Linked DNA regions of Polyangium spumosum. The protein of the gene in region 2 binds, or shares a complex with, the protein of the main gene of each other region. Links are inferred from orthologs where the notes say so. Each region holds a gene or a part of one and is shown on either strand. Other genes may lie near its edges. The genes, in order: tsaD and tsaE.

Evidence for each region.
Region 1: the proteins of tsaE (region 2) and tsaD are in contact, whole or in part, in a crystal structure (PDB 6N9A), measured with the Thermotoga maritima proteins. The link is inferred for Polyangium spumosum from one-to-one orthologs. Residues at the interface, in WP_004082108.1 of Thermotoga maritima: Leu37, Gly38, Lys46, Lys57, Val59, Lys60, Ser61, Thr63, Phe64, Thr65, Leu66, Met67, Val69, Pro71, Tyr82, Arg83, Leu84, Asp86, Asp88, Phe89, Asp93, Ile128, Asp130, Glu131, Arg134; in WP_004082750.1 of Thermotoga maritima: Cys10, Asp11, Arg49, His50, Leu82, Gly84, Gly135, Gly136, Glu154, Thr155, Leu156, Asp157, Asp158, Ser159, Glu162, Asp165, Lys166, Arg169, Leu170, Tyr175, Lys213, Thr214, Leu217, Tyr218, Gln221, Arg222, Asn324.

Annotation. Positions count from the first base shown.
Region 1 is NZ_WJIE01000001.1:1,419,544-1,434,657, reverse strand. The notes cover bases 4,419-7,372. They hold tsaD (tRNA (adenosine(37)-N6)-threonylcarbamoyltransferase complex transferase subunit TsaD), read right to left. Parts: upstream 6,453-7,372; coding sequence 5,385-6,452; downstream 4,419-5,384. Other genes in these bases: GF068_RS05900 (PAS domain S-box protein), read left to right, coding at 7,091-7,372; GF068_RS05905 (hypothetical protein), read right to left, coding at 6,440-6,991; GF068_RS05915 (hypothetical protein), read right to left, coding at 4,419-5,140. Also shown: GF068_RS05945 (insulinase family protein), read left to right, coding at 1-216; GF068_RS05940 (hypothetical protein), read left to right, coding at 229-1,152; GF068_RS05935 (YkgJ family cysteine cluster protein), read left to right, coding at 1,387-2,166; GF068_RS05930 (hypothetical protein), read right to left, coding at 2,194-2,973; GF068_RS05925 (SMI1/KNR4 family protein), read right to left, coding at 3,159-3,671; GF068_RS05920 (ribonuclease E inhibitor RraB), read right to left, coding at 3,696-4,016; more of GF068_RS05915, read right to left, coding at 4,013-4,418; more of GF068_RS05900, read left to right, coding at 7,373-8,668; GF068_RS05895 (MFS transporter), read right to left, coding at 8,697-9,896; speA (biosynthetic arginine decarboxylase), read right to left, coding at 10,022-11,956; GF068_RS05885 (hypothetical protein), read right to left, coding at 12,209-12,577; GF068_RS05880 (DUF2383 domain-containing protein), read left to right, coding at 12,850-13,344; GF068_RS05875 (GNAT family N-acetyltransferase), read left to right, coding at 13,391-14,215; GF068_RS05870 (HEAT repeat domain-containing protein), read right to left, coding at 14,220-15,114.
Region 2 is NZ_WJIE01000006.1:436,978-451,900, forward strand. The notes cover bases 5,258-8,020. They hold tsaE (tRNA (adenosine(37)-N6)-threonylcarbamoyltransferase complex ATPase subunit type 1 TsaE), read left to right. Parts: upstream 5,258-6,282; coding sequence 6,283-6,759; downstream 6,760-8,020. Other genes in these bases: GF068_RS43675 (hypothetical protein), read left to right, coding at 5,258-6,271; GF068_RS22815 (MlaE family ABC transporter permease), read left to right, coding at 6,775-7,566; GF068_RS22820 (class I SAM-dependent methyltransferase), read left to right, coding at 7,570-8,020. Outside these bases: GF068_RS47110 (nSTAND1 domain-containing NTPase), read right to left, coding at 1-2,535; GF068_RS22790 (sigma 54-interacting transcriptional regulator), read left to right, coding at 2,623-3,942; GF068_RS22795 (XylR N-terminal domain-containing protein), read right to left, coding at 3,970-4,938; more of GF068_RS43675, read left to right, coding at 5,072-5,257; more of GF068_RS22820, read left to right, coding at 8,021-8,262; GF068_RS44320 (hypothetical protein), read right to left, coding at 8,285-9,223; GF068_RS22830 (FHA domain-containing protein), read right to left, coding at 9,335-10,129; GF068_RS22835 (serine/threonine-protein kinase), read left to right, coding at 10,206-13,493; GF068_RS22840 (SMP-30/gluconolactonase/LRE family protein), read left to right, coding at 13,487-14,527; GF068_RS22845 (OPT family oligopeptide transporter), read right to left, coding at 14,534-14,923. UniProt on the Escherichia coli protein: Required for the formation of a threonylcarbamoyl group on adenosine at position 37 (t(6)A37) in tRNAs that read codons beginning with adenine.

The DNA.
Region 1 (15,114 bases), on a different replicon or contig from region 2:
CGGATCTCGAAGATCACGGCCGAGGACGTGAAGCGCGTGGCCGAGAAGTACCTGCGGCCCGATCAGATGCGGGTGATCGTGGTCGGCGACGCGGCCGTCGTGGAGAAGGAGCTCGCGGCGCTGGATCTCGGCGGCGTCGAGGTGCGCCGGGCGCCGGCGAAGAAGGAAGCGCCGAAGGGCCCGACCGGGCGGCCGAAGGTCACCCTCGGGCGGTAGTCGAGCCCTGCCTTGCTCCTCGACGCCATTCCGCCTGCTGCGAAGCCCGATACGAGCTTTCGCCATCGTCGGGGCCTCGTCGCGCCTTCGCTCCGGCCGACGGGGCTGCCTGCGGTGCCCGTGAAGCGGGCCTTGATGACGGGCGGGCTCGCGGCGCTCTTGATGGCGTACCTCGTGTGGGGCTCCGTCGTCGACCGGAGCTTCGAGGACGAGGACATCTACCTCATCCCGCTCGTGTTCGTCGCGGTCACGCTGCTCGCCGCGGCGATCCTGCTCGTGCGTCCGTTCTTGCGGGCCCTGCGCGTCGAGCTCGCGCTCGACGAGGCCGGCGTGCGTTGCGCGGCGTCCGGGTTCGTCACGTATTACCCGTGGGTGCTCCTCGGCCCCGCGCAGATCGAGCCCGATTGGCGCGGCATTCCGACGTTGACCCTGATGAACGAGGGCGGGCGCGTATTCGCGCGGGTGCCGCTGCTCGGCGCGGGCGCTCATGCGAGCGGCGCCTCGCTCCTGCAATCGTACAACCGGCGCCGCGCGGGGCCGATCTCGGCTGCGCCGCCCGTGGCGCGGGCGCTCGCGCGGCAGGGTCGGCCGATCGTGGCGTGGATCGAGGCGCTCGCGGCGGTGGGGGCGGCGGGGGACAAACGGGCGGGGTATCGCGAGCAGGCGCCCGTTGATCTTGGCGAGCTCCCGGCGATCGTGGCTGACCTTGGACAAGCCCCGGAGCTCCGCGCGGCGGCGGCGTACGTCCTGCTCGCGAAGCGCGCGCCGGACTTCGACGTCGTGAAAAATGTGGTCACGGAGGCGGCGCCTCCGCTCGTGCAGCTCCTCGTCCACCTGGCCCCGGGCGGCGAGGTGATCGTGTCGCGTGACTCGATCGAGGCGTTGCGGTGTTTCCTCGAGCCGGACGAGGCGGCGGCGCTCGATCGGGCTGCGTAAATCGAGGCCACGAACGACGCGCTTCTCCCGCCCCGCGTGTTCTGGCATCATCCTGCGCCACGTGCCCTCCTCCCTTCGATGCCTCGTGCCTCTGCATCTGCTGGGTAAACTGCGCACCGCGCAGTTTTCCCACCCCGCGTCCAGGGCTTGCCCTGGTCCGGGGGTCGAGGGGGGCGGACAGCCCCCTCGCGGGGTCCGGGGCGGCGCCCCGGGCGGGCTGCCCGCGGTGTGCCCGTGAAACAATCTCGCAAGGCGTACGAGGACGCGAAGGTGCACCTCCACGTGCTCGGCGAGGAGCACGAGGTCGATTGCAAGGTGCGGGTTGGTCGCACCGCATTCCATGAGCTCTTGCCGCTGGCGCGCTCGCTCTCCGCGTCGATCCTGGCCATCACGACGGCGCATGCGCGGGCGGAGGGCAAGGAGATCTCGTGCCAGAAGGGCTGCACGTCTTGTTGCCGCCAGCTCGTGCCGGTCTCGCCGATCGAGGCGCGGCGGCTCGCGGAGGTCGTGGCTGCGATGCCGGAGTCGCGCCGGGCCGAGGTGCGTGAGCGGTTCGTCCGGGCGATCGAGCGGCTGGAGCACGCGGGGCTCGTGGATCCTCGGGCGCCGAAGGGCAGGGCCGCGCTTGTTTCGAGGGAGGCGACGCCGAGGGCTGCGTGGGACGACGTGAGCCGGCGGTATTACGAGCTCCGGATCGATTGCCCGTTCCTCGAGGGCGACCTGTGTAGCATTTACGAGGAGCGCCCGATCGCGTGTCGCGAATACAACGCCGTGACGGACCCCGCGCTCTGCGAGGCGCTCGATCCTGGAATCGAGATCGCCCCGCGGCCTGTGCCGATGGGCGACGCGCTCACGAAGGTCACGGCGGAGCTCACGGGCAAGAGCCAGGCGGGGATCCCGCTGGCGCTCGCGCTGGAATGGGCGCGCGCGCATGGGAAGACGCTCGAACGGGAGCGCGACGGCGAGGCGATGTTCTGGGCGCTGATGCGGGTGATGGAGGAGGATGGAGCTTGAGGCGCTTTCCGTGCCTCGTCGCCCCGTTTACGCCCCCGAATCCCCGTCCTCCCCGTTCGCCTCTTCCTCCGGCTCTGCCACGCGACCTGGGCGCCGTCCTGACGGCCGCACCTGTCGCGCGAGCGTGTCCTCCTCCACCAGCCGCAAGAGCCCTGACAGACATCCCGCCGACCGGGAGAATACGTCGTCGTTATGGGCCATCGCCGTGGTCTTCGCGTCGCTCGCGGCCTGCGCCTCTCGCGCCTCGCGCGCCACGTCCGTCAGCGCTTTCTCCAGCGTCATGATGGGAGCCACGAGGTCGGCGACCCACGCGGCGGGGTCGATGGTCACGCCCTTTCGTCGCGGCTTTGGCCAGGCGCTCGCGGGTTTCCCCAGCGCGTCGACGAGCCGCTTCGCCTTCGCCAGGATGGCCTTGGGCTCGACCTCGGTCTTGCCATCGAGCCCGACCTCCCGCAGGATCCCCGGGCCGAACGTCGCTTCGAGCGTGCTTCGGATCTCGACGACCTCGCTCGTCAACGTCGCGGCCGCCTCGTCCCGCCGCTCGCGGGGCCCTGCGTCATCGGAGAGCTCCTTGTCGTAGGCGTCGCTCTTCTCGACGAGCGCTGCATTCACCGCGCGGAGCCGCCTCCCCACGAGCGCGGCCACGAGCGCGACATTGGGCATCACCTCACCCGGCTTCAGATGCTCGGCGAACGCCGCCTCGAAATTCTGTTGCAGCCGCGCGGCGTGTGTATCCGCCGCCGACGCGACGAAGAGCACCGCACCCTGCCTATCCGTCACCTGCTTGGCCATACGGCCAGTCAGCATGGAAAGGTGCGCCCCGTCAAGAGGTGTGTGGGGGCGCTCTCTTGGATTGCGGAGGGCGAATCGGATCCCACGGCACCCCGAACGCATCGAAGCTCCGCCGAAGCGGCGCGTCGGGCGGCGAGGCGACGGGGGGCGCGTACACCGGCCCGAGGTCGAGTTTGGCGTCCATGTCTCTGCCGGGCACCCTACTCGACCGGTTTGTCGGGGTCAAGCTCCGCGTTTGTCGCCGCGTTCGCCGCCGCGAGCTGCTTGATCTCGGCGAGCTCCTCGGGCGACAGCGAGCGCAGCTTCTGGAGGAAGGCGTCGAAGTCGCTGGCGACGAAGTAGGGCTCCCATTCCGCGTAGTAGTCGAAAAAGTACACGCGGCCTCGCTGCTCCCCCTCGGTGACGATGCCGAAGAGGCTTCCGCCCGAATCCCGCGCGATCGCGAGCACATCATCGCCAATGCTAGCCGCCCGCTCCTCCTTGAGCCAGAGAAGCTCCTCAACTTCGTCATCTCTTCCCACACCGAAGAACCCCTTGACGTCCGCGCCCCCGAAGGGGGCTCCGGGGATGTCGAGGATGTCCGGCTCTGGCCTGCCACCATTATACTCTTGCAGGAAGCGGCGATAGGGCTCGGGCAGGCGCACGCCGAGCTTTTCCTCCAGCTCTTGGAGGGCCTGTTCGCTCAGGGGTTCTCCGCGGTCGTGGATCTGCATGTCATTGCCTATTCTCGTCGACGCTCACTCTCCGAATGTCCCCCATCCATCGGAGTACCCCCCCACCTCTGCGCCCAGCTCATCGAGCTCCCGCTGCGCAGCAACGACCGCCTCGTATGTGGGAACCATCAGCTTGGCGCAGTAGCAGATCCATTCCTCAGCTTCTTTGTCGAACTCGAGTGACGGAACATAGCCACGTTTCGCCACCAAACGCGCCAATTCCGCGCCCGCAGCTCGATCCGGGACAGATACGACGAAGTCGATATCCATCGGCTTCGACATGTCGCGCCGTGTCGCTATGCGACGCAGGGCATCTCCATCGGCATCGTCGGGGTAATCCATCATTTCTCCTGCTCGATCAACTTCTTTCCGGGAGACTCGATCTTGTTATGATTGTCCGGGCGACCCGGACCACCATGTTCCTTCAGCCGGCGTGCCTCTTCCTTGAAGGCCTCTCTCCCGTTCGGCGCGGGCCTCCAGTCTGTTGCTACGTGCTGGTCTCCGGTTTTCCGCTCGATGCGACGACCGGAGACCTGGGAGCGCTCTCGACTACCTTTCCCATCGTACGTTTTCCCGCTGGCGTGCGTGTTCGTATAAGATCCTGTGTCGCCGCTGGTGCTGCTCCCCGACGCGGGCCGCGTCGTCGCCTTGACCGTCGTCTTCGGCGCTGGCTGCGGCGCAGGCGCGACCTTGGCCGCCTGCTTCGGCGCAGGCGCCGGCGCCGGCGCGGCCTTGGCCGCTGGCTTCGGCGGCGGGGCCGCAGGCTTGGGTGGAGGCGCTGCCCCACCGCGGCCGCTCCCCGTGGACTTCGACACCCCGTCATACAGCTTGACTCGGTGCTTCCAGTCCTTGCGGAAGTTCTGATGCCGAGCATGGCAAGCCCCCTTGAGGCACTCCTTGACCCGGTTGTCCTGGAGCGCGGCGGCCTCTTCCGGGCTGAGCTTCCAGTCATCCCCCGCAGGAGCCGGCTCGGGCGCAGACGCCGTTTGCCCGATGAATCGTCGATCCGGTGGCCTCTTCCCCGCCCGCCGAACCTCGGTCCGGACCGTCGTGCGCTTGGCCGGCGCCGCTTCCGAAGCTTTCGCCGCAATCTCCTCCTCCGGTGGCGGCGGCGGTGGTGGTGGCGGCGGCGGCGGCGGCGGTTTATCGCAGGGCAGATCCTGATGAGCGATCCCGAGCAGCCTCCGACTCTCGGGCGGCGCATACGGGTCGTAAACAAAAACGGCCTTGACCGGGCCACTCTCGAGCAGCTCCTCGACCGGCTGAAACGCCGTTCGAGGCGTCCCGTCCCCGAGCTCGTACCAAGCACGCGCATTCGGATCGACGCCGGGGTGGCGCCGGCAAACACGAAACACGCGCTTGCCATCCGGCGTCGCTTGCGCCCACGCCTGCGTATTCGCCGACGTCGCGCCACACCCGAGGAGCCACGCCGAGACGAAAAAGGCGACGAGCAGGACGACCCAGCGCATGACGGGCATTCCGACAGCGAGCGGGCGTACGTGTCAACCGGAAGCCCCTCGCCCCCTTCTTCCCCGAGAAGATCCCCCCTCTCCCCGGGAAACACCCTTCCCCCTTACAGAACCACGCTCCCCGCCCGCGCCCCCTCCCGGCCTTCCCGCGGTGGGAGCCCCCTCGCCACCTCCCGCTCGTCCTCCTCCCGCTCCCCGAGCCCCCGGGCCCTCCCGAACCTCCCTTCCTCCCCGGAAAAGAGCCCTACCGTATCCCCGCCCCCTTCCGCGTCACCCGCGGCAGCGCCGTCTTCGTCGATGGCTCCAGGCCGAGGTCGTCCCGCTCACCCGCTGCCAGACGCAACGCGCCGGCGTAGGCGATCATCGCCGCGTTGTCCGTGCAGCTCGCGAACGACGGCACGAACAACGTGAGCTTCTGCCGCGCGCACGCCTCCGCCATCTTCGCGCGGAGCCCACGGTTCGCCGCGACGCCCCCGCCCAGCACGATCCGCGGGACGGCCTCGACCTTCGCCGCGCGTACGGCCTTGTCGACCAGCGTGCCCACGACCGACGCCTGGAACGCCGCGCAGAGGTCCGCGAGCGCTTGCCCCTCGGGCGGCTTGCCCCGCGTCGCCACGTGCCGCATGACCGACGCCTTCACGCCCGAGAAGCTGAACTCCAGGCTCTCTCGATGCGCCATCGAGCGCGGCACCGCGTCCTTCGCCCGGGAAGCATCCCCCGTCGCCGCCAGCCGATCCACCACAGGCCCGCCCGGATACCCGAGCCCGAGCAGCTTCGCCGTCTTGTCGAACGCCTCACCCGCCGCGTCGTCCCGCGTCGCCCCGAGCTCCCGGATCGCCGAGAGCCGCGGCGCGTCCACGCGATACAGCGCCGTGTGCCCGCCCGAGGCCAAAAGCGCGATGAACGGATACGCCGGCACCGGCGCCTCGGCCTCGGCCTCGCCCCGCCGCAAGAACACCGCGAGCAGGTGCCCGACCAGGTGATCCACGCCGACGAGCGGTTTCCCCGTCGTGAACGCGAGCCCCTTCGCCGCCGAGAGGCCCACGAGCAACGCGCCGAGCAGGCCCGGCCGGGACGTGACCGCGATGCCGTCGACGTCGCCCGGCTGCATGCCCGCCCGCGCGAGCGCCTCGCGGATCACCGGCACGATGGCGCGCGCATGGTCGCGGGAGGCGATCTCCGGCACGACGCCGCCATAAGGCGCGTGCGCCTCGACCTGGCTGCGCACGACGTCCGAGAGCACGACGCCCGCCTCCGTCACCACGGCGGCCGCCGTCTCGTCACACGACGTCTCGATCCCTAAAACCCGCATTGGCCCTCCCGGCGCGTGAGCGAAAACATCCCGAACACGGTCCTCCGACCCTCGCCCGCCTCCTGCGCCTCGGAGCCCGCGCGCACGAGCCGCACCTCCACGCCCCTGTCCGAGCGGAGCGACAAAAACGCGAGCATCGCCTCCTCCGCAGGATCACTCGGCGAGACCGCGAAGAGCGTGTTCCGCTCCCGACCGTCCCCCATCTCGAAATGCGAGAGCGCGTCGTGCGCGAGCGGCCGGATCGGGCGGAGCGCGGCGCCGTCGAGCAGCCGCCGCTCGGGCCTCGTCTGCGTCGCCGCCTCGAACGTCCAGAGCCTGCCAGGCGGCAGATCGGAGTCGAGCAAGCTCGCGTCGAGCGTCAGGCGCATCTGCACGCGCGGGCTGAGCCCCTCGCGGAACGGGCTGCCCAGCGTGATCGCGCCGCAGTACGCCTCGTCGGGGCGCGTCGAGAAGCGGTCCACGTCGTTGCAACCGGAGGTGATCGACGCCAGGGCGAGCAGCGAGATCGTGCTCCCTCGTCGCGCTCGCTCCCCGGTCATCCGCTGGTTCTCGACGTGCATCGCGCGCCGATTGTGCCCTCGGCCCCTCTCTCCCGCCACCGCTCTCCACGTGCCCTTGGTAGACTGTCGGACGCTTCGATGGAAACCCAAGCCCAAGGCCAGAGGATCGATCCGCGGGACTTCTTCGATAAGGCGCCGGCCTTGTTTTGTGTGCTCGATCCGGACAACCGGATCCACCAGCCGAACGGGGCATGGGAGCGGGTCACGGGGTTCTCGGTCGCGGCCCTCGAGGGCATGAAGCTCGAGGATCGGCTGCACCCCGAGGACCGTGATCCAGCCCGGCGCACCTCGCGTATCTCGGTCGAGGCCCAGGGCGCCATCGTGCAGGAGACGCGCTTCCGGTGCGCCGACGACTCGTACAAATGGCTCGAATGGACCATGCGGGTCGTCTTCGAGCACGGGCTCGTCGTCTGCATCGCCCGCTCCATCGAGCAGCCGCGGCGCGCCACCGTCACCGCCGCGCGGCGCCTCGACACGTACCTGCGGAGGGCCCCCGTCGCGATGATCGAGATGGAGCCCGGCGGCCAGATCGTCGAATGGAGCGCCGGCGCCGCGCGGCTCTTTGGTTTCGCGCGCTCCGAGGCGCTCGGCCGGATGCTCTTCGATCTCATCGTCCCCCCCGCCCACCGGGCGAGGATCCGCGAGGAGTCGGATGCGTACCGCGACGGCAACTTCACGCCGGGGCGCTACGGCGTGGCCGAGAACATCACGAAGGACGGCCGGACGGTCGTGTGCGAGTGGCACAACGCGCCGCTCGCCGACGAGGAGGGGCGCCTGCGTGGTGTGCTCAGCATCGCCCTCGACCGGACCGAGGTCGAGCGGGAGCGCGCCCGCGCCGAGGAGAGCCTCTCGCGCTTCGATCTGCTCATGCGAGGCTCGAAGAACGGGCTCTGGGATTACGTGCCGCGGGACCCGAAGAACCCGTCCGATCCCGCGCAGCCCATCTACGTGTCCGACGGCCTCTTGCGGCTGCTCGGCATCACGGCCGACATGGCCCCGAAGACGCTCGCTGACTGGGCGCCCTTCGTGCACCCGGAGGACCTCGAGCGCGCGCGGCTGCTCTTCATCGAGCACATCGGGGCGCGCCGCGACGAGACCTCCTTCGAGGCGCGGCTGCGGCGCGGGGACGGCTCGTACCTCTGGGCGTCCAGCACCTTTCAATCGCTCTGGAACGAGGCAGGAGAGCTCATGCGGTTCGCCGCGGCGCTCGTCGACATCACCGAGCGCAAGCACGGCGAGGCGGAGCTGCACGACAAACTCGCGGTCATCGAGCGGCAAGCCGCGTCGATCCGGGAGCTCTCCACGCCCATCCTGGAGGTGCAGGAGGGCGTTTTGTGTTTGCCCGTGGTCGGCGTCGTCGACAGCGGTCGCGCGGCCGAGATGATGGACGCGGCGCTCGGCAGCGTGGTCGACCGCGGGGCGCGGTTCCTGATCATCGACCTCACGGGTGTACCGGTGGTCGATACGAGCACGGCCGATCGGCTGCTCGCGATCGCCCGCGCCGCGGGCCTCGTCGGCGCGAAGACGGTGATCACCGGGCTGCGGCCCGCGGTCGCGCAGACCGTGGTCACGCTCGGGGTCGCGATGGGCGAGGTGAAGACGCTGCGGAACCTGAAGGATGGGCTCCGGTACTGCCTGCGCGAGGCGGGGCGGTGATCAGCCTTCGGTCTTCAGCCTTCGGCTTTCAGCCTTCGGCGGGCGCCTGCTCCACGGGGCGATCGCCCTCGCGGCGCTGAAGCGCGAGCAGGAGGCCGAGCAGGCTGAAGCCGGCGCAGAAGAGGCCGTACATCACGACCTGGTTCCGATCGAGCAGCCAGCCGGCGGCCGCGGGGCCCGCGATCTGCGCGAGGCTGCCGAGCGACTGGCTCACGCCGAGCACGGCGCCCTGCTCGCTCGTGTGCACGCTCTTCGTGATGAGCGTGGTCACGCTGGGGCGCACCACGGCCGCGCCGAACGAGCCGAGCACCACGAGCACGAGCAGGAACCCCATGCTCGTCGCCAGGCCGAGCAGGCAATACCCGAGGACCATGGTCCCGAGGCCAATCGCGGTGAGCCGCTCCTCGCCGAGCTTCTTCACGAGCCGCTTGAGCAGCCCGCCCTGCACGATCGCGCCGATGAGCCCCGAGAGGCCGAAGACGAGCCCCGCCTCGTGCAGCTCGTAGTTGAACTGCCGCTTGAGGTAGACGCCGAGCGCGCCCGTGAGCGCGGCGAACGAGACGCTGAAGAAGAAGAACTCCGCGAGGTGCTTGCGAGGCCCAGGGCGCGCGAGGTACTCGGCCATGCCCGAGAGGCGACGCGCCGCGACGGCCGTGGGCTTGCGCGCCGGCAGGAAAAACGCCGTGAGCAGGATGGCGAGCAGGCTCAAGCCAGCCGCCGCGAGCGTGGGCGGCTTGTACTTGAAGAGCGGATCGGGGTGATCGCGGAAGAGCCAGGAGAGCAACGACGTGATGCCGGGGCCGAGCAAGAAGCCCGTGCCGAAGGCGATGCCGAAGAAGCCAAAGGCCTGCGTGCGCTCCTCGTTGGGCTTCGTGACGTCGGAGATGTACGCCTGCGCGATGCTCAGGTTGCCCGCCGTGAGGCCCGCGATGATGCGGCCGACGAAGAGCATCTCGAGGTTGGTCGCGGCCGCGAGCGTCAACCAGCCGACGAGCGTGCCCGCCTGGCTGAGCAGGAGCACGGGCTTTCGGCCGATCCGATCGGAGAGCCGCCCGAGCATCGGCCCCGAGACGAACATCGCCGCCGCGTAGACCGAGGTCAAAAGCGTCGCGTGCAGGTCCGACGCGCCGTAGTCCTTCGCGTAATACGGCAGCAGCGGGAGGATGAGCGTCAGGCCGAGGACGTCGACGAAGACGGTGAGGAATATCGGCAGCAGCGGAGATCGCATCGACGGATCGCCTCAGTGGTGGCGCTGGGCGGGCATCCTGACACAGGCCGTACGAACATGCCCTTCCGTCGCGTCGAGTTCTCGGCGGGAATGCCCACCTTTCCCGGACCCGGGCGGGGGCGCGCTCAGAAACTCAGGTAGGTCTGATCCTTCAGGCCACGCTCGTAGTCGGCGAGCAGGCGCATGCCCTCGGTGGGCTTGAGGAGGTCCTGCTTGATCGCGCCGTCGACCTGGGCCTTCACCTTCGCGATGAGGCTCTGCGTGTCGTACTGCGTGAGCGCGAGGACCTCGCGGATCTGGTTGCCCGCGATCGTCTCCTCGATGTAGTAGCCGCACTCCTCGTCGTCATCGAGGAAGACGTGCACCTCGTTCACCCGGCCGAAGAGGTTGTGGATGTCGCCCATGATGTCCTGGTAGGCGCCGGTGAGGAAGATGCCGAGGTAATACGGCTCGTCGCCGCGCAGCGCGTGCAGCGGCAAGGTCTCCTTCACGTCGGAGAGGTCGATGAACTTCGAGACCTTGCCCTCCGAGTCGCACGTGATGTCGACGAGCGTGCTCTCCGCGGAGGGACGCTCGTGCAGCCTGTGGATCGGCACGACGGGGAAGAGCGCGCCGAGCGCCCAGTGATCGAGCAGCGACTGGAACACCGAGAAGTTGCAGATGTACTGATCCGCGAGCTTGGCGCGGAGCAGGACCACGTCCTCCGGGACCTCGGCGGGATCGAGCACCGCGATGAGCTTCTGCATGCGCTCCGCGGTCTCCCAGAAGAGCGCCTCGACGCGCGCCTTCACGTCGAGGTTCAAGAGCCCGAGCTCGAACATCTTCTGCGACTCCTCCTTCACCTGGAGGATGTCGTGCCACGACTCGGCGAGGTTCTGCATCGACAGGCTGTCGCGCGTGTCGAGCAGGTTCTTGATGAGCTTGTGCTCCTCGGTCTGGATGTCGATCGGCGCCTCGGGGGTCTTCTCGATCGAGCCAAACGCCTGCACCACGAGCACCGAGTGGTGCGCCACGATCGCGCGCCCCGACTCGCTCACGATGTTCGGGTGCGGGACCTTCTCGTCGTCGCAGATGTCCGCGATGTTGAAGACGATGTCCCGCGCGTACTCCTCCACGGAGTAGTTCATCGACGAATGAAACGTCGATCGCGAGCCGTCGTAGTCGATCGCGAGGCCACCGCCGACGTCCATGTACTCGATGCGGTGGCCCATCTTGCGCAGCTTCGCGTAGTGCCGCGCCGCCTCGCGCACCGCGCGCTTGATGACGAGGATGTCGGGGACCTGCGAGCCGATGTGGAAGTGCAGGAGCTTGAACGCCGAGCTCATCCCCGCCTCCGCGAGGATCGCGCAAGCCGCGAGGATCTCGGCCGTCGACAGGCCGAACTTCGCGTGCTCGCCGCCGCTGTCGGCCCACTTGCCGGCGCCCTGCGTCAAGAGACGCACGCGCAGGCCGAGCATCGGCTCGACGTTCATCTCCTTCGCGACACGGACGATCGTCCGCACCTCGGAGAGCTTCTCCGCGACGAGGATGACCTTCTTGCCGAGCTTGCGGCCGATCATCGCGGTGCGGATGAAGTTCTCGTCCTTGTAGCCGTTGCAGACGATGAGCGACTCGTTGTCGGTGTGGACGCTGAGCCCCGCGAAGAGCTCGGGCTTCGAGCCGACCTCGAGGCCGTAGTGGTAGGTCCGGCCCGCCTCGAGGATCTCCTCCACGACCTCCTTGAGCTGGTTCACCTTGATCGGGAACACGCCGCGGTAGGTGCCGCGGTACTTCGTCTCCGCGATCGCGCGGTTGAACGCCTCGTTCAGCGTCCGCACGCGGTGGTGGAGCAGATCCTGGAAGCGGATCAGGAGCGGCGTGCGCAGGCCCTGATCACGCGCCTCTTCGACGACGTCGATGAGGGCGATTTTGCGACCACGCTCCTGCAGGGGCGCCGCCGTGATGTTCCCCGTGGGGTTCACGTCGAAGTAGCCGCGGCCCCAGCGGTCGATCATGTAAAGGGCCTTCGCGTCGTCGGTGCTCCACGCGTCGGCGTGGTTGTCGTGATGGCTGCTGGTCAACGTCTTCGTCTCCCTTGGGACCCGAGGGCCATGGCCCTTGCGCGACGTGTTCGGGGCAGAGCTCCTCCGCTGCGAGCGAAGAAGCCAGGGGCGGCTTTCAGCGTGAATGCTGTGGGATGGACGTCGGTCTTCCGGTACGTCCGTGCTGCGGCTCAATACGCCAGGAAGGACGAACCTTCAAGCGCGGGCCGCATGGCATGAAGAGGGGATCGAGAGGACGGGCGGACGGTAAAAAAGAGCGAGCGGAGGGGCTCAGGCCTTGGCGGTCGTCGTGGCCTTGGCGCGCTTCGAGGCGGCCTTGTACTGGTCGTAGAGGCGCGGGACGGGGAAGTTCTCGAGGCGCGTGCGGTAGCCCGTGTCCTTGGACCGGTTCTCGGCCACGAGGATCGCGTCGATGAGCTTCGCCCGGGTGCCGAACTTCTCCTTGACCTCGGAGAACGTCGCGTGGAGGCGCAGGAGCTTGGCGTTCGAGACGTGATCGAGGCCCTTGTCGCCGCCGCGGTCCGCGCTCGTCCGGCCGACCCACAGGTCCTCCGTCATGAAGCCCTTGACCGCCTCGACGAGCTTCGCCTTCTCGCCGAACTTCTCCTTCACGATCGAGAGCGGTGCCTTGCGTGCCATGTCGTTTCCTCCGGTGGCGCGAGATCACTCGCGCGGTGAACGGGTAGGGGGCGCCATGTAGCAGACGGGGAGGGGGAAAGGCAAGCAGGCCGGGCCAAAGCGACCCGGGCGTTTGGTTTTGCCCAGTCGGGCGGCCCGAGAGGCCAGGCCCGCGGCCACGACTGTCCGGAAAAACCTCTCGTCGACCCGCGGCGCTTGCGGGCGAAACGTGGCCTCGCCACGTACCCCCCGAGGGCGCGGCGCCCTCCACGTGACGAAAGAGAAGAGAGGACATGGACGAGAAGATCATCCCGTGCCTGAACGAGCTCATCGCTCTCGATCTCGCGTGCGCGGCGGCCTACGAGGTGGCGTGCGGCGTCTGCAAGGACGAGGAGATCAAGGGCAAGCTCTCCGAGTTCCAGGAGGACCACCTGCGGCACGCGCGCGAGCTCGGCGAGCACGTGCGGAGGGCGAACCAGGAGCCGCCGAGCGGGCTCGATACGAAGGGCATCATCATCCACGGCTTCACGACGCTCGCCTCGCAGGAGGATCGCACGGCGGTGCTGGCGATGCGCGGCAACGAGGAGCTCTCGAACAACGCATACGCGTCGGCGCTGCAAGCGGGTTTGCCCGAGGAGCTCCAGGGGCTCGTGCAGGCGAACTTCGAGGACGAGCGGCGGCACATGCGCTGGATCCGCGGCGCGATCGTGCTGCGCGGCTGGGACGTCGAGCAGCCCGAGCTGCGTGAGCTCTCGGAGGAGGCCCAGGGGGCCCGGAGGGCCGCATGACGTGCCCTCGGGAGCCGCCCCGGGCTCCCGTGATACCTTCCCGCGCATGAACGCGGTTTTCACGTCGAGGCCCGCCACGGCCGCGGACTACGACGCGTACGTGCGCCTGTTCCCCGAGCTCGGCACGCCCGATCCGACGCTCTCGCCCGAGGTATGGACCGCCGAGCTCTTGCCCCACACCCTGATGCTGGAGCAGGGCGGCGCGGTGGTGGGGTACGCGTACGTCATGGCGCTGAAGGGGACGGGCTACGTGCGCCACGTGGTCGTCGCGCCCGAGGCCCGCGGACGAGGCGCGGGGCGCGCGTTGATGCGGGCGAGCGCCGAGCGGTTCCGCGCGGCCGGGTGCGCGCGCTGGTGCCTGAACGTGAAGGTCGACAACACGCGCGCGATCTCGCTGTACGCGTCGGTCGGGATGGAAAAGCTCTACGAATCGACGGCGATGCGGCTCGGCTGGGATGTGGTCTCGCGTTTGCCCGGGGAGGAGGGGATCACGGCGAGGACGATCGAGCCGCACGAAGACGCGGCGCTCGAGGCGGCGTTCCGCATGCCGGACGGCTTGATCGCGACGAACCGCGCGCGGGCGGGGTGGGTGCTCCTGCGGCTCGTGGACGCGGCGTGGCCCGAGGAGGCGCGTGTCGGGCTCGCCTGCTTCAACCCCGCGTTCCCGGGGTCGTTCCCGTTCTGCGTGGCGAGGCCGACGCTGGCGCGGCCGATGCTCGAAGCCGTGCGGCCGTACGCGCGGCCCGAGGACGATGTCACGAACGTGGTCGTGGAGGACGACGCGGCGACGAAACGCGCGCTCGTCGAGGCAGGCGCGATCGTGCGCATGGAGCTCTTGAACATGGCAGGGCCGATCCCGGAACGGGTTTGACCCTTCAGTTCGGGGATGGGCCCGCGAGCAGCTCCGCGGCCGTCTCGCGGATGCGGGGCTCGGGGTCGCTCGTGGAGAGCTTGCGCAGGATGGGCTCGGCCGCGGCGCGATCGAGCGCGGCCATCGAGAGGGCCGCGGCCTCGCGCACGAGGGCGTACGGGTCCTCCTGCGCCATCGTGGTGAGGGTGTCGAAGGCGACCTTGTCACTCGCGCCCGCGCCGAGGCGGCCGAGCGCCTCCGCGGCCCGCACGCGCAGCGGCCAGCTCGAGGCCTCGCGGCCGAGGCGCGCGACGGCGGCGATGGTGGCCGGATGCTTGACCCGGCCGAGCGCGGCGAGGGCCGCCCGGCGCACGCTCTCCTCGGGATCGGAGAGCGCGTCGATCACCGCCTCCTGCGCCTCCTTTTCGGGCCTACGCGCGAGCAGCTCGACCGCGCGCGTGCGGATCTCGAGCGCCGGGTGGCGGACGAGCGCGACGAACGCAGGGACGACGGCGGTCGCGATGCGCTCGATGGCCGCCGAGGCGGCGCGTGCCGACTCGGGATCGAGCTCGTCGCCGGGGCCGACGAGGGGCGCGAGCGCGAAATCTCCCTCGCCCGCGAGAAGCGCGTCCGCCACGACGCGGGCCCGATCGGGTGAGGTCTGCGCCGCGGCGACGGCCGCCCGTTCGAGCGCGGGCGCGAGCGCGACGAGCGCGCGGGCGCGGGATGACGCCTGCCGCGCCGCGTCGGGCCCGAGGTTCGCGAGGATCTCCTTGATGGAGAGCGGCCCATCCGGCACCGGGAGCGCCTCCCCTGCGCGGGAAAAGTTCTTCGTGGCGAGGGCGGTCGCGGCGGCGACGGCGGTGCGGCGCAGCGGCTCGTCGGTCGCGAACAGGCTCGACGCGAGGGCGCCCTGGGCC
Region 2 (14,923 bases):
CGCGTCGGGCGGCTCGATTTCACGAAGGAGCGCGAGCACCGTCGTCGGATCCCCCGAGAGCTCGCGCGCCGCGGCCATTCGTGTCGCATTGCGCGCCTGCCGAGCCTCCGCTTGCGCCCGAACGGCCTCACGATCCGCGCGGATCGCCAGATACGACACGACGACCGCGATCGTCGCGAGCGCAGCGAACGCCCCCGCCCCGATACGAAGACGCAGCCGCCGCGCCCGATCCGCGTAATCGACGACGGCGCCGAGGTACCGCGCCTCGCCTCGCGCGAGCTCCCCCGAAAACCTCGCCTGAAATCGCTGCGCATCCGTCGCCGCCTGCCCGCGCCAGAGCAGATCGTCCGACGCGCCGCTCGCCTGCCATTCCCGCGCCGCGTGCCGCAACCGCGATAAAAATGCCGCGTCCTCCCCGTTTTCGTCGAGCCACCGCGCGAGCGAGGGCCAGCCGCCGATCAGCGACTCGTGCACGATCTCGACCCGCGCGTCCGCCTTCCCGCCGCCCTCGACCGAGAGCAGCCGCGCCTCGATCAAGCGCCCGAGCCCCCGCTCCATCTCCGCGGGCGCGCCGAGCTCGCCGAGCTCGCCGAGCGTCGCGAGCGCCCGCGTGCGCTCGGGCGTGACGAGCCGGAGCAGCGCCGCGCGCGCGAGCTTGCGCTCCTCGGGGGACATGGCCGCGAGCACCGCCTCCGCGTGGCCCGAGAGCGCCCCGGTCACGCCGCCCATGCGACGATGACTCTCCTCCGTCAAGATGCGCCGCTCCCGATCCCGCGTCTCCCACAGCCGCGCCGCGGTGAACGAGAGCAATGGCAGCGCCCCGGTCGTGTGCTCCAGCGTGTCGAGCATCTCCTCGACGAGCGCGGGGCTCTCGAATGCGTGGTCGACCGCCTCCAGCGGACGCACGAGCGCCTCCCGCAACCCCTCTCGGTCCATCGGCGCGAGCAGCATGATTCCACGGCTGAATGCGCCGAGCAGCCCGCGCGCCTCGGCCACCCGGTCGAGGAAATCGCTCCGGATCGCGACGATCACCCGCAAGGGCGACCCCGCGTCGTCGGCCACGCCCGCGAGGCACGAGAAAAACGCGAGGCGCTCCTCGGCGCTCGCCAGCGTGAAGAGCTCTTCGAGCTGGTCCACGAAGAGCACGATACGTTTTTGCTTCCGCCGAGCGCGCATCCGTAATCGTGTCCCGACGAGCCCGGGCTCCCGCGCGAGCCTCGTGACGAGCCCCTCGCGATCCTCGGCGAGCGGCGCCTCCCGCGGGGCCACCGCTGCCTGCGCGTCGTGGCTCGACGTGTCCGGGGCCCGCGAAAGCAGGAGCTCGGCGAGCGCGCAAAGCGGCCTCGGACCCGGGCGGATCGTGAAGGCCTCCACGGCGTCGCCCGAGCGCCCGAGCGCGGGGATCACGCCCGCGCGCACGAAGGACGATTTCCCCGCTCCCGACGGCCCCACGACGGCGATGAGCGGCTCCTCGGCGAGCCTCCCGACGACCTCCGCGATCGCGCGGGAACGACCAAAAAACCGGGAGGCATCGCTCTGCTGAAATGCGGACAGGCCCGCGTACGGGTTCTGCGCTTCGCCCGCTCGCGCCCGCCCCGACGTGGGCAGGAGCGCTTCGAGCTCGTCGAGCAACACGCGGGCGCTCTCCAGCCGATCTTCCTTTTGCTCGATGAGGCAACGGTCGATGATCGAGCCGAGCTTGCCGAGGTCGGGCCGCAGCTCGCGCAGGCTGGGCATCGGCGGGCGGCGCTCGCCGGAAGGGGCGTTCGCCAGGGGGTTTTCCCCGAGCACGAGCTCGGCCAGGAGGACACCTACGGCCCAGATATCGGTCCGGTGATCGACGGGCGAACCCTCCCATTGCTCGGGCGACATGTACGACGTGGTCCCGATCCGCGCGCCCTCCGCGGTCAGGGCCGGATCGTCGTCGTCCGGATCGTTCGCCCCGTGCGTCGTCGTCTCCGGCGCGCCCACGCGCTTCGCGATCCCGAAATCGAGCACCTTCACCACGCCCGCACGGGTGAGCAGAATGTTCGCCGGCTTCAAATCGCGGTGAACGATGCCTCGCTCGTGCGCGAAGACGAGCGCGCGCGCGACCGGGATCACGAGCTCGACGGCGCGGCTCGGGGAGAGCCCTCGGCGCCCGTGGTCCTCGGCGAGCAGGACGTCGAGCGTCTCGCCCTCCAGGTATTCGAGGACGAGGTACGGCTTTCCGAAATGCTCGCCGAGCTCGTGGATGACCACGATGTTCTCGTGCGAAAGTTCCGCCGTGGCGCGCGCCTCGACCAGGAATCGCTCGGCGCGCGCGCCCGTGTGCTCGGTGATCAGCTTCAGGGCGACCCGGCGGCCGAGCGACCGGTCCCGGGCGAGGAAAACCGTCCCCATGCCGCCCCGGCCGAGCGGCCGAATGATCTCGTAATGCCGGAGGATCGATCCCGGTCCGATCGACGCCTCACGCGTGGGGCGCGGGTGGGGCGCCGTACCGTCCACGGTGGCCACGGTCGCCGCGGGATCCCGGGGGCCGAACTCCTTCGTCACGCGCTCGACTCTACACGGGATTGCGGGCCGCCCCCTCGCTTGTTAGCATCGGCTGCCCCGGGCCGCCGGCCCAGCGAGACGCCGCGCATGAGCACCACCGAGGAGAAAGCCCCTGTCGTCCGGCGGGGTCCGGCGCGGGCCCCGCGGCTTCGCCTGGTGTATTCGGGCGACGTGCTCGTCCCGCCTTCGACGTTCGTGGTCTCGCACGGCGAGACGCCCATCGGGCGTGATGTCCCCGCGGGTGTTCGGCTCGCGCAGGACGGCCGCGCCTCGCGCCTGCACGCGACCTTGCACCGCGGCGCGCTCGGCATGCTGCGGATCGTCGACGAAAAAAGCCGCAATGGCACCTACGTCAATGGGCGGCGCGTCGAGGAGGCCTCCCTCGCGGACGGCGATGTCCTCTCGGTCGGCGATTCTCATTTCGTCGTCCGACTCGAGCCGGAGGACCTCGGCGACGCGCCCGTGCCGGCCCTCGTCGGCACCGCGCCGTGCATGCGCGCGCTCCGCAGGGCCATCCACGAGGTCGCGCCCACGCGGGCGACGGTCTCGATCCTCGGCGAGAGCGGGTGCGGCAAGGAGGTCGTCGCGCGCGCGCTCCACGACCTCGGCCGCCCCCAGGGGCCGTTTGTCGCGGTCAATTGCAGCGCCATCCCGGAGACCCTGGCCGAGAGCCAGCTCTTCGGCCACGTCGCCGGCGCCTTCACCGGGGCCGTGGCCCGCCCCGGGCTCTTCCGCGCGGCGCACGGAGGCACGCTTTTCCTCGACGAGATCGGCGACCTGCCGCCCGCCCTTCAACCCAAGCTCCTCCGCGCGATCGAAGACCACGCCGTTCTCCCCGTCGGCGCCACGAGCCCGATTGCGTGTGACGTGCGAATCGTCGCCGCCACGAACCGAGACCTCCGGGCCGCGGTCGAAGGCGGGGCCTTCCGAGGCGACCTCTTCGCGCGGATCTCCACCTTCCTGCTGGAAATCCCCCCCTTGCGCGCGCGCCGCGAGGACATCCTCGAGCTCCTCCTCCACGCGCTCGGCGCGCCTCGCCGGCGCCTCTCGTCCGCGCTCGCGGAGGCCTTGCTCCTGCACCCGTGGCCCTTCAATGTCCGGGAGGTCCTCGCGCTCGCCGCGCAGCTCCGCATTCGCGGCGGCAGTGCGGACGTGCTCGACCTCGACCTCGTCGAAGGTCGTCTCACGCCCGCGCCGGCCGCGACGGGCGACACGGACGAGGACGACGAGCGCGAGGAAGCCGCCGCCGAGAAGGAGCCGCCGCCGGGCCGCGTGGAGCTCGAGGCGCTGCTTCAGAAGCACCGGGGCGTCGTCGCGGACGTGGCCCGCGTGATGCGCCGGTCGCGCAAGCAGGTGTATCGGTGGATCACGGAGCACGGGGTCGACGTGCGGCGCTTTCGGGGGTGAGTCGTCTCGGCGAAAATCGAGCCGACCTCAACGCGCCGCGGTGAGCGGCAAGCAATGGCGCAAGGCCTGTCGGACCGTCGCGAAGGTGCGGAGCCCGCCGAGGTCGATCGGGGAGGCCGACAAGGTCCGCGCCACCTCGCCGCGTATGCCGGAGAGGTGGCATTTCGCGCCGAGCAGCTCCACCGCCGACACGATGCGCAAGAGCGCGTCCGCCGTCTCGGCGTCCACCGTATCGACGCCCGTCACGTCGAGGATCACGCTCCGCGTCGACGAACGGATGACCTCCTCGAGCAGCGTCGCCGTGATCGTCTGCGTTCGCCGCGGGGAGAGCGCGCCGATGATCGGCATCGCAAGGACGCCGTCCCAGACGCGCAGGAGCGGCGTGGACAATCGCTCGAGGGATCGCTCGAGCTCCTTTTGAATCGTGCTGCCCGTCGCCGCGAGCGCGCGTCGGTAGGGATCTGCCCGCGTGTCCCACGCGTCTTCCGGCTGGATCTCCCAGCGGCACACCTCCGCGCCGGCCGCGGCGCATTGCGTCTCCACGCAGAGCATCGGCCGATCCATGAACGCCGACGCGTAACCGGAGGCGTATCCCGCCAGCGTGAAGCATACCGGGGCGCCGCTCTCGCCGATGTGCTCCCGATGGATCTCCGCCTCGTAGGAGCTCTCCCACGCGCCGTACATGTGGAACGACCCCTCGGCTCGATTGAAATGGAGGTGCTCCGGCTTCGCGAGGACGAGCCCCTCCCATGAATGGAGCACCGGGCCCGACCCGACACGATCTTCGTCCGTGTCCCAATCGAACATGGCGTTGAGCGCGACGTAATCGCCTTGCCCACACCGATGACCGAACTGCGCGAGGACGCTGTTCGTCATCTCGAGGCCGAGCCGCTCGAACAGCAATGCGCGCAGCACGCCGAACGCAGCCTGCCGGAAGATCAACATCCGATCCGGGCCGAGGCGGATCTGGCCCTCGTGGGGGGAGAACTCCAGCATCTTACGAAGGTCGATCTCGCCAATTTTCATACAGGACGGAAAACTGACTGGGTTCCTGGGATTGTCAACCACGTTCCCGGAGGCGACATCTCCCTCGCTCCCCCGCAGAAAAGGCGGTACATCCTCCCCCGGCATGCGTCTCCGCGCCCCCGCTTTTGCCCTCGCCGCTCTGCTCCTCCTCTCGGCTGCGCCCGCCCTCGCCGATCGTGTCGTCGTCCTGCCTTCGCAGGGCGGCGCGGCGCCGGCGGCGCGCCTCGGGCTCGATCAGGACCTCATGCGTGGGGCGGCCTCGTTCAACCATCAAATCGCCTCCGAGGTCGAGACCCACGCGGCCCTCGTCCGCATCGCCGACGGCGTCGCCGATACCCCCGAGGAGTTCGCCTCCGTCGCCAATCTCCTCCGCGCGAGCTGGATCCTCGCCGCCAAAGTCGAGCCGGCACAGGCCACCACCCGCGTCGAGATCTCCGCCTACCTCGCCACCCTCGGCCGCGTCGAGTCCGTCGCCCGCGACGTCGACCCCCAGAAACAAGCCACCCAGGTCCAGGAGATGCTCGCCGTCCTCATGCGCCCCGAGGGCGTCGGCGTCGGCGCTTTGCCCTGGGAACAGGCCCTCCCGCCGCCTCCGCCCCCGCCTCCCATCCCGCCTCCGCCGCCGCCTCCTCCGCCGCCTCCTCCGCCCCCGGTCGGCGCCGCGCCGCCCTTCGACATGAGCCAGTTCATGCCTCCGCCGCCTCCTCCGCCGCCGCCGCAGCCGGCCAAAAACGAGGTCACCATGAACTACCTCGGCGGCTCCCAGAAGGCCGTCTGGCCTCCGTACACCGCGGGCAAGCCCGTCTTTTTGACCGCCCTCCTCGGCGTCTCCGGGGCCGCCTCGTCGCCGGGAGGCGCCGCCGGCAGCTCCGGGGCGTTCGCCTTTGGCGTGCGGGGCGGTTATGCGATCGGCGCGTCGGGGCTCGAGCTCTTCGCCGGCCTCGCGGGCAACGTCGCCGGCCCCCCCGCCTTGTGGGTCGACGTCGGCGGCCGCTGGCTCTTTTCTCCCATGATCCGGACCGCGCCCGACGGCCGCAAGGAGGGTTTTTCCTTTCACGTCGGCCCCGAGCTCTTCCTCGGCCCCTTCGTCCGCCTCGGCAGCACCGTCACCGCGCCGAACGGCGTCACCTACGAGGGGCGCAGCACGGGGCATTTCTCCATCGGCGCCGCCCTCGACCTCGTCTTCGGCATCACGCCGTCGCTGCGCATCGACACCCAGCTCGGCAACCTCCGCTTCGTGCCCACGGACGACGGCACCATCGTCCTCATGGGCGCGACCGCGGGCCTCACGTATCGCTTCTGAGCCCTCCCGCCGTGCCCACGATCGTCCCGCTCCCCACGCGTCGCGCCACGATCCGGCTCGCCCGCGCCGTCGCCGCGGCGCTCGTCCCGGGTGACCTCGTGATCCTCGCGGGCGACCTCGGCGCCGGGAAGACCTTCTTCACCCGCGCCCTCTGCCGCGCCCTCGGCGTCCCCGCGAGCGAGCCCATCACGAGCCCCACCTTCACCCTCGTCCACGAGCACGAAGCGCGCCTGCCGATCGCCCACGCCGACCTCTACCGCGTCGGCGACGAGGACGAGCTCGCGCAGCTCGGCCTGCGGGATCGGCGCGGCGAGGGGGCCGTGCTCGTCGTCGAGTGGGGCGCGCCGTATGCGGCGGCGCTCGGCGGGGACGCGCTCTCCGTCACGTTCGAGGTCGCGGCGGATGGGACGAGGCGGGCGCGGCTCGAGGCGGGCGGCGCGCGCGCCTCGGCGCTGCTCGCGGCCGTGACGGGCGCCGGACGGCCGTGATACAGAGGTCCTCGCGTGGACGACTCCGAGCCGAAGCTCTTGCAGCGGATCCTGGATCCCGTGCTCGGCTTCTTCGAGAACATCGGGACCACGGTGAGCTTGACCTTCCAGACCGTGGCCTGGCTCTTCCGCCCCCCGTTCCGGGCGAGCCAGATGCTCGCCGCGATGGATTACATCGGCGTGCAGTCGACCTTCCTCGTGGGCCTCACGGGCCTCTTCAGCGGCATGGTCGTCGCGCTCCAGTCGGTCTACGCGCTCAAGCAGTTCAGCGCCGAGGCGAACGTGGGCGGGATCGTGGCCGTCTCGCTCATGCGTGAGGTCTCGCCCGTGTTCTCGGCGCTCATGATCACGGCGCGGGCGGGCAGCGGCATGGCGGCCGAGCTCGGCAACATGCGCGTGACCGAGCAGATCGACGCGATCACCACGATGGGCGTGAGCCCGGTGCAGTACCTCCTCTCGCCGCGCCTGCTCGCGGGCGTGATGATGGGCCCGCTCCTCTGCATGCTTTATTCGACCATCGGCATGATCGGCTGCTACCTCGTGGCCGTCGCCTGGCTCGGCGGCGACTGGGGGTTTTTCCTGCGCAGCATTCACGACTTCGCCCGCCCGCGTGACCTCTTCATGGGCCTCGTGAAGGGCGCGATTTTTGGTTTCCTGATCGCGTCGATCGCCTGCCGCCACGGGTATTTCGCGTCCGGCGGCGCGCGCGGCGTGGGTATGGCGACGACGCGGGCCGTCGTCGAGAGCTGCGTGGCCATCCTCGTGGCCAATTACGTCCTCACGCAGGTGATGCTGGGAGACATGTGAAGCATGGCGAGTCCGGACAAACACGCGCCCGCGGGCCTCGACGTCGAGGCCTTGAACGACGAGCTCGCCCGCGAGCACCCGATCGACGCCTATTACGAGCGCTCGTTCTTGCCGATCCGGCTCATCGAGAGGGGCCGCCTCGCCATCATTCGCCGCTTCATCGGCCCTGCGGACGGCCTCGACCTCGCCGAGATCGGCTCGGGCGGCGGGCACGTCCTGCGCATGTTCCCGCGGGCCCGCATCACGGCGATCGACGTCTCCGACGTCTTCCTCGACACGGCCCGGAAAAACCTGGCGGGGTACGACGCGCGTTTCTTGAAGGGTGAGGTCGACAAGATGGACCTGCCGGCCCGCTCGTTCGACCGGATCATCTGCACCGAGGTCCTCGAGCATTGCGAGGATCCGGGCGCGATCCTCGGGGCGATCACGCGGCTGCTCCGGCCCGAGGGCGCGGCGGTCATCACGGTCCCGAACGACCCGCTCATCCTCGGCTTGAAGGGCTTCGTCCGCAAGACGCCCATCGGCTGGGCCCTCGGGGATCGCATCGAATGGGGCGGCGACCGGTACCACCTGCACACGTGGACCCCGGCCGAATTCGAGCGCCTGCTCGAACGGTTCTTCCGGGTCACCCACCGCGCCGCGTCGCCGTCGGACCTACTCCCGATCCGGGCGTGTTTCCGCTGCGTGCTCCGGTAGCGCCGCCCCCCCCGAGCGGGGCTCACTCGTGCGTGACGGTCAGCTCGTAGGGGTTGACCCAGTTCTTCGCGAGCTCGCCGCCCGTGTCGAAATCGTTGTAATAGAGCGACACGAACGGGGAGACGAGCACGTAATAGGTGCCGGGCTCCGTGATCTCGGCCTCGATCGTCTTGGGCTCGGTCTCCAGGGCCAGATCCCCGGCGAGCTTCGTCTCGCCGTCGGGCCCGTACATGTCCAGCGACAGCGCGATCGGCGTGTCCAGGGTGGCGCGCAGCATGCCCGGCCTGTCCACCTGGACCTCGTAATAATCGTAATGCGCCTCGTAGGTCGGCCAGGCATTCTCGACGTACCCCGCGAGCATGTAGGCGCTGAGCGGCTTGCCGAGGGCGATGCTCCGCGCCTCGGCGGGCGTGTCGTTCGGCTCGAAGCAATCCACGGCCGCGTGGAACTTCCAGTCGTAGGTGACCTTCTGCGGAGGGTCACCCGTCGCGACGCCGGTCTCCTCGAGCCGCACCGAATACGTCATGCCGGGCGTGACCACGAAGCGCCGCGCGGCCACGCCGCCCTCGCCGCTCGCCGAGCCCGAGATGTCGCCGTCGGGGTCCGTGGCGGCCATGAGGCCCATGAAGAGCTGCTCGCCGTGCCCGCGGACCTCGACGTACCCGCCGCCCGCGTCGTTCGGCACGGTGAACGTGAACGTGTGCGTGTTCGCCTCGGCCGTGGCCTCGAAGCCGTCCGTACCCTCGGCCGCGGTCGGCTCGTAGCAGGTGGCCTCGTGATCGCCGCCGCCGCCCTGTCCGCCGCTGCCGCCCTGTCCGCCCTGACCCCCGGCGCCGCCATTACCAGCCTCACCGCCGTCGCCGCCATTGCCGCCGCCGCCGGGGTTGTTCGTCGTGATGATGCAGCCGGACAGGAGGGCGAGGGACGTGAGCAGGGTGCAGAGGAACGTGGTCGTGCGCATGTAAAAGCCTCCTCGAAGCAAAAGGCGCCCGGTGACCGGGGCGCGCCGCCTGATGTAGCCGCCTCGGGCGGGAGAAGCCTTCGACGAAGCTCGGTCGAAGCTTGGCCCCCCTCAGCCCGCGTCGATGATCCGCACGGCGTCGGGCGGCAAGCAGAGGACGTATCCATGCCCGCGGCGCGAGAGCACGAGCCGCCTGAGGAGCGCGTCCCGATCGAGTGATTCGAGGCTCGCCAGCCGCTCGCCGCTGCCGCTCCGCGCGATGAGGCCTCGCAAGAGCGCCTCGTCGAGCGCGCCGTCGTCGAGCAGGCGCCGGACCGCGTGGCGGATCGCCGTGACGAGCGGCGCCACCACGCCCGCGCTGCCCACCGCCTCCTGGATGTCCCACACGTGCACGACCTGCGAAGGGCTCGCCGCCAGCGCGGCGAAGGCGCGCGCCGCCGCGGCCTGGAGGTCGAGGTAACGGCCGGCGAACTGCACGACGCAGGCGTCGCCGTCCCGGGTGATGACGAACGCAGGCGAGGCCGCGGCCTCGCCGGGCGCGCCTTCGAGCGGGATCGGGCTGCAAAACGGCTCGGTCTCGGCGGGCCCGAGCACCTCGAGCAAGACGGCGCCGATCTGCAGGCGCGAGCCCTCGCCGAAGCCACGCGCGCCGCCCGGCTCGAGGGGCGCGCCGTCGAGGAAGAGGCCACTCGACGTGGAGAGGTTCTCGATGCGGAGCGGCGGCACGAGCGCCCCGCGCGGCCCGGCCGTGATGCGCGCGTGGCGCCGCGAGACCGAGGGGTGATCGAGCCGGATCTCCACGCCCGGCTCGCGCCCGATCACGCCGCCCTCGGGCAGGTCGACGACCTCTCCCTCCCGGAGGCGGCCGGGGCCGACGACACGGAGTACGCGGGCCCTGAAATGCACCTCCTGGGGATTAGCGCGGAGGCAGGGCCGCCGGCAAGGTGGCTCGCCCGCCCCGTCGCGGCCAGAAACGCGGACGATGGTGACCGACGTTCCCCTGTCGCTGGGTGTCTTCACGGCCGCGCGCCGGATCGGGCGGGGCGGCAGCGGCGAAGCGTGGCTCGGGCAGCACAGGCCCTCGGGCGCGGACGTGGTGCTCAAGATCCCGCACGCGCCCGCCGGGGGCGAAGCCGCGGCCTTCCGGCGCATCCAGGCCGAGGCGGCCATCGCCTCCGAGGTCACGGGCCCCCACGTGCTCGGCGTGCTCGACTTCGGGCGCGTCACGCCCGCCGAGTCCGCGGCCTCGCGCACGCGCCTGCTCGCGGGACAACCCTACCTGGTCCTGCCCTACGCCTCGCTCGGCTCGCTCGCGGGGTACGTCGGGCGCTTGCCGTTCGAGGCCACGCGCGTGGTGCTGCTCGACGTCCTGCGTGGGCTCTCGACCCTGCACGCGCGCGAGGTCGTCCACCGCGACATCAAGCCCGCCAACGTGCTGCTGTTCCTCCCCGAGGGCCCGCTCTCCATCCGCGCCGTCGTCGCGGATCTCGGGTTCGCCCTCGTCCCGCGGAGGACCGAGCCGCTCGGCGCGCGGGGCGGCACGCCCGGCTACATGGCTCCGGAGCAACACACGGGCCGCCTGCGCGACCTCGGTCCGTGGACGGACCTGTACGCCGTGGGGTTGCTCGCCGCGGAGCTCGTCGCGGCGCCCGAGAGGCCACCCGCGTTCGACGCGTGGATCGCGGCGCTCACGGCGGAGGAGCCCCGCGAGAGGCCCCGGTCGGCCGCGGAGGCGGCGCACTGGCTCGGGGTGATGGGCGGCGCGCCTTCGCTCGTCGCGTCTCCGGCGGAGCGGCGCGCGCTCGCCGAGGGGATCGCCGCCGCGCGCGCGGCCGCGGCGCCACGCGAGGTGGACGCGGGCGCGCTCGCGACGACCGCCCCCTTCGCCGAGGTGCTCGACGTGGCTCCGGCGGGCGAGGCGCCGGGCGGCGCGGGGCGGGCAGCGCGGGGCGCGCGGCCCGTGTTCGTCCCGTCGCTCGTGTTCCTGGACGAACCCCTCCCGCCGCCGCTGCCGCCGGGCCTCGGCGCGGGCGTGTGTGCGCTCCGCCGTCCGCCGCTCGTGGGGCAACAGGACCTGCGCGCGGCCCTCTGGGAGGCGCTCACCGAGGCGTGCCGCGCCCGCGCGCCCCGCGGGGTGATCGTGACCGGGCCCGTGGGCGCCGGCAGGAGCCGGCTCGCCGGCTGGCTCGCCGAGTCCGCGCACGAGCGGCTCGGTGCCCGGACGATCCACGTCGAGGGCCGCGACGGGGACGGGCTCGGCGCGCTCTGGGAGCGTGCCTTCGCCGGCCTCTCGCCCCGTGGTGGTGCGCGGGTCGCGCCCACCACCGAGGAGCGGCGCGCGGCGCTGCTCGCGTGGCTCGCCGCGCTCGCCGCGGACGCGCTCGCCGTGGTGGTCGTGATCGACGACGCCGAGGCCGACCCCGAAGCCGTGGCGCTCGCCGCGGACGCCCTCGACACCCCGGACGGTCGCCTCGGCCCCGTGATGTTCGTCCTCGCCCAGCGGCCCGAGGCGCGCGCGCCGGCCGCCGCGGCGCTCGCCGCGCTCGGCGCGCGGCCTCGGGTTCGTGCCTGCCCCGTGCCGCCTCTGACGGACGCCGAGACCGAGCGCCTGCTCGCCAGCTTCATCGGCTCGGACGAGCGCACGCGCCAGCGTATCGCCGCGCGCGCCGAGGGCAGCCCCCTCTTCGCCTGCCAGCTCGTGCGGGACTGGGTGCAACGAGGTTTGCTCGTCCCGGCCGCGCGTGGCCTCGCGCTCGCCGGCCCGGAGCCGCCGATCCCCGACTCGCTCGTCGCCCTCTTCCAGGACGAGCTCTCCGCCGTGCTCGCCGCGCGTGACGAGACCTTCGGCCGCGCCGTCGCCCTCGCCGTCCTGCTCGGCGGCGACGATGGCCGCGGCTGCTTCTCCCGGGCTTGCGCGCTCGCCGGCGTCTCGCCCCCGCCCGACCTCGCCGAGGTGCTGCTCGACGCCGGCCTCGCCGTCCGCGCCCCGGGGGGCTTCCTGCTCTCGCACGCCATCGTCTGCGAGGTCGTCGAGCGGCGGCTCGAGGGCGACCCGCAGCTCGCGGCGCTCCACCTCGCGTGCGCCGAGGCGCGGTTCGGCGCGCGGGGAGCCTGCCGGATGCGGCCTCGCGCGGCGCTCGCGGCGGCGCGCCACTTCGAGCGCGCGGGGGAGCCCGAGCGCGCGATCGAGGCGCTGCAGGCGACCTCGTTCGTGGACCAGGGCGCCGCCGACGCGGCCGCGATGCTCGACCTCCTCGACGGGCTCGTGTCGCGGCTCGCCGCGCGGCCTCGGGCCCTGCCTGCCTTGTGGGCGCTCGCGGCCCGCGCGCATTACCAGCGCGGCGACAGCGCGCAGGCGGAGGCCGCGGCGCGCCGCGCCCTCGCGGCGGACCTCCCGAGCGACGATCCGCGCGCCCGCTTCGACGCCCTGCTCGCCCTCGGCGCGGCGGCCACGAGCCGCGGCGCCATCGACGAGGCGCTCGCGCTCGCCGACGAGCTCGAGGCGCTCGCCGCGCGCCTCGGGGATCCCACGGACGCGCTGCTCGCCGCGATGCAACGCGGGCGGGCCGAGTTCGTCGGCTGCCGCCCGGCCGCGTGCCTCGCCACGGTCGACGCCACCCTCGCGCGGAGCGAGGGCGCCGATCCACGCGTCATCGCCCGCGCGCGCACCGTGGCTGCGGACGCGGCCTTGCTCGCGGGCCTGCTCGACGATGCGGCGCGGCGCTGCGAGCAGGTCCTCGTGGACCTCGGCGAAGGCGCGGCCGGCCACCTCGCGGCGCACGTGCTGGTCACGCTCGCCGACGTCGAGGTGCGCCGGGGCCGCTTCGACGCGGCCATCCAGTGGAGCCGCAAGGCTGCGGCGGCGGCCCATCACCGCGCGCCCGTCGTGGGGTATGCGCGGGGCAACGCGGCGTATGCGATGCTGCGCGCCGGGCGCGTCGGGGAGGCGCGGGCCGAGGCCGAAGCGGCCCTCGCCGACTTGCCCGAAGGGCAGCGGCACCGGCTCTGGTTTTTCCTCACGGGCCTCTTGCTCCCGTCGCTCGCCGCGGAGGACGACCTCGCCCTCTTCGACGCGCGCTTCGAGGCGTTCGAGGCTTTCTCCCGGACCACGCAGGTCTCGCTCGTCGAGTGCGCGGAGGCCTTGCGGATGGCCTTGTGGACGCTCGAAGCGCGGGGTGAGGCCTCGCGCGCCGCCGCGGCCCGCGCGCTCGCCGACGAGCTCTTTCGTCGTCTCGGCCGCGCGGGAGAGGCTAGACTGCCTTCATGCTGAAACGCGCGATTTCCTTGGGCTTGATCACCACGACCTTCCTCCTCGCCGCCTGCGGCGACGGCGGTTCGAACACGACCGGCGCGGGCGCCAGCGGCGGCGGCGCTGCGGGCGGCACCGGCGGCATGGGCGGCGCCGGCGGCGCGGGCGGCGCCGGGGGGATGGGCGGCGGCGCCGGCGGCACGGGCGGCGAGGGGGGCATGATGGAGGTCGATCCCCTCGTCGGCATCGGGACCGTCGAGGAGATCCAGGCTGGGTTCATGTTCACCGAGGGCCCGCAATGGATCCCCTCCACGAACACGCTGCTCTTCACGGACATCCCTGCGAACCGCATCTACGCGCACTCCCCCGGCGGCGGCGTCATCACCGTCTTCCGCGAGCCCAGCGCCAACACGAATGGCCTCGGCCTCGACCCGAGCGGCCTGCTCGTCGCCTGCGAGCACAGCGGCCGGCGCGTCTCGCGTACGCTCGCGGACGGCACGATCGAGACCATCGCCGACCTGTACGAGAACAAGAAGCTGAACAGCCCGAACGACGTCATCGTGCATTCGAATGGCACGGTCTATTTCACCGATCCCCCCTACGGCCTGCCCGACCCCGGCCAGAGCGAGCTCGGCTTCTTCGGCGTCTTCCGCGTCACGCCCGGCGGCGAGGTCACGCTCGTCGCCGACGACATGCAGCGCCCGAACGGCATTGCCCTCTCGCCCGACGAGAAATCCCTCTACGTCGCCGATACCCAGACCGGCGAGCTCCGGACCTGGCCGGTGAACGACGACGGCTCGCTCGGCGCCGGGAGCACGCTCGTCACGACGGGCCCCGGCCCCGACGGAATGGCCGTCGACGAGAAGGGCAACCTCTTCGTCACCACGAAGAACGGCGTCGAGGTGTACAGCGCCGCCGGCAAGCTCTACGGCGCCATCGCCGTCCCGCAGCAGCCCTCGAACTGCGCGTTCGGCGGCGAGGACAAGAAGACGCTCTACATCACGGCCCGCACCGGCCTCTATCGCGTCACGCTCGCGAACCCCGGCCTCTACTGACGCCGTTCAGATTCGCCCCGCCGCCCAGATCGCCACGGCAACGCCCATCACGCTCTCCCCGGCGACGAGCCCCGAGGCCGTCGCCGTCGTGTAAAGCGCGTCCTTCCTGGGGAAAAAGCGGGCCACGATCGCCCCGATCGCGGCGCCGAGGAAGAGCGTATAACTCGTCGACGCCGGCAGGATGAACGAGAGCCCGAGCCCCATCGAGGAGGGCACCCAGGCGGCGAGGCGCTTCGGCCCGAGCTCGCTCGCGAGCGTGCAGACCGCGGCGAGCGCGGCCGCGATCGCCATGGCGAGGGCCGCGTGCGGGGGCAGGCCGGCGAAGCCTCGCGCGAGCAGCTCCGCCGTCCCTTTGAACATCTGCACCCCGGGCGCGGGGTATTTCGTGCCGAGCAG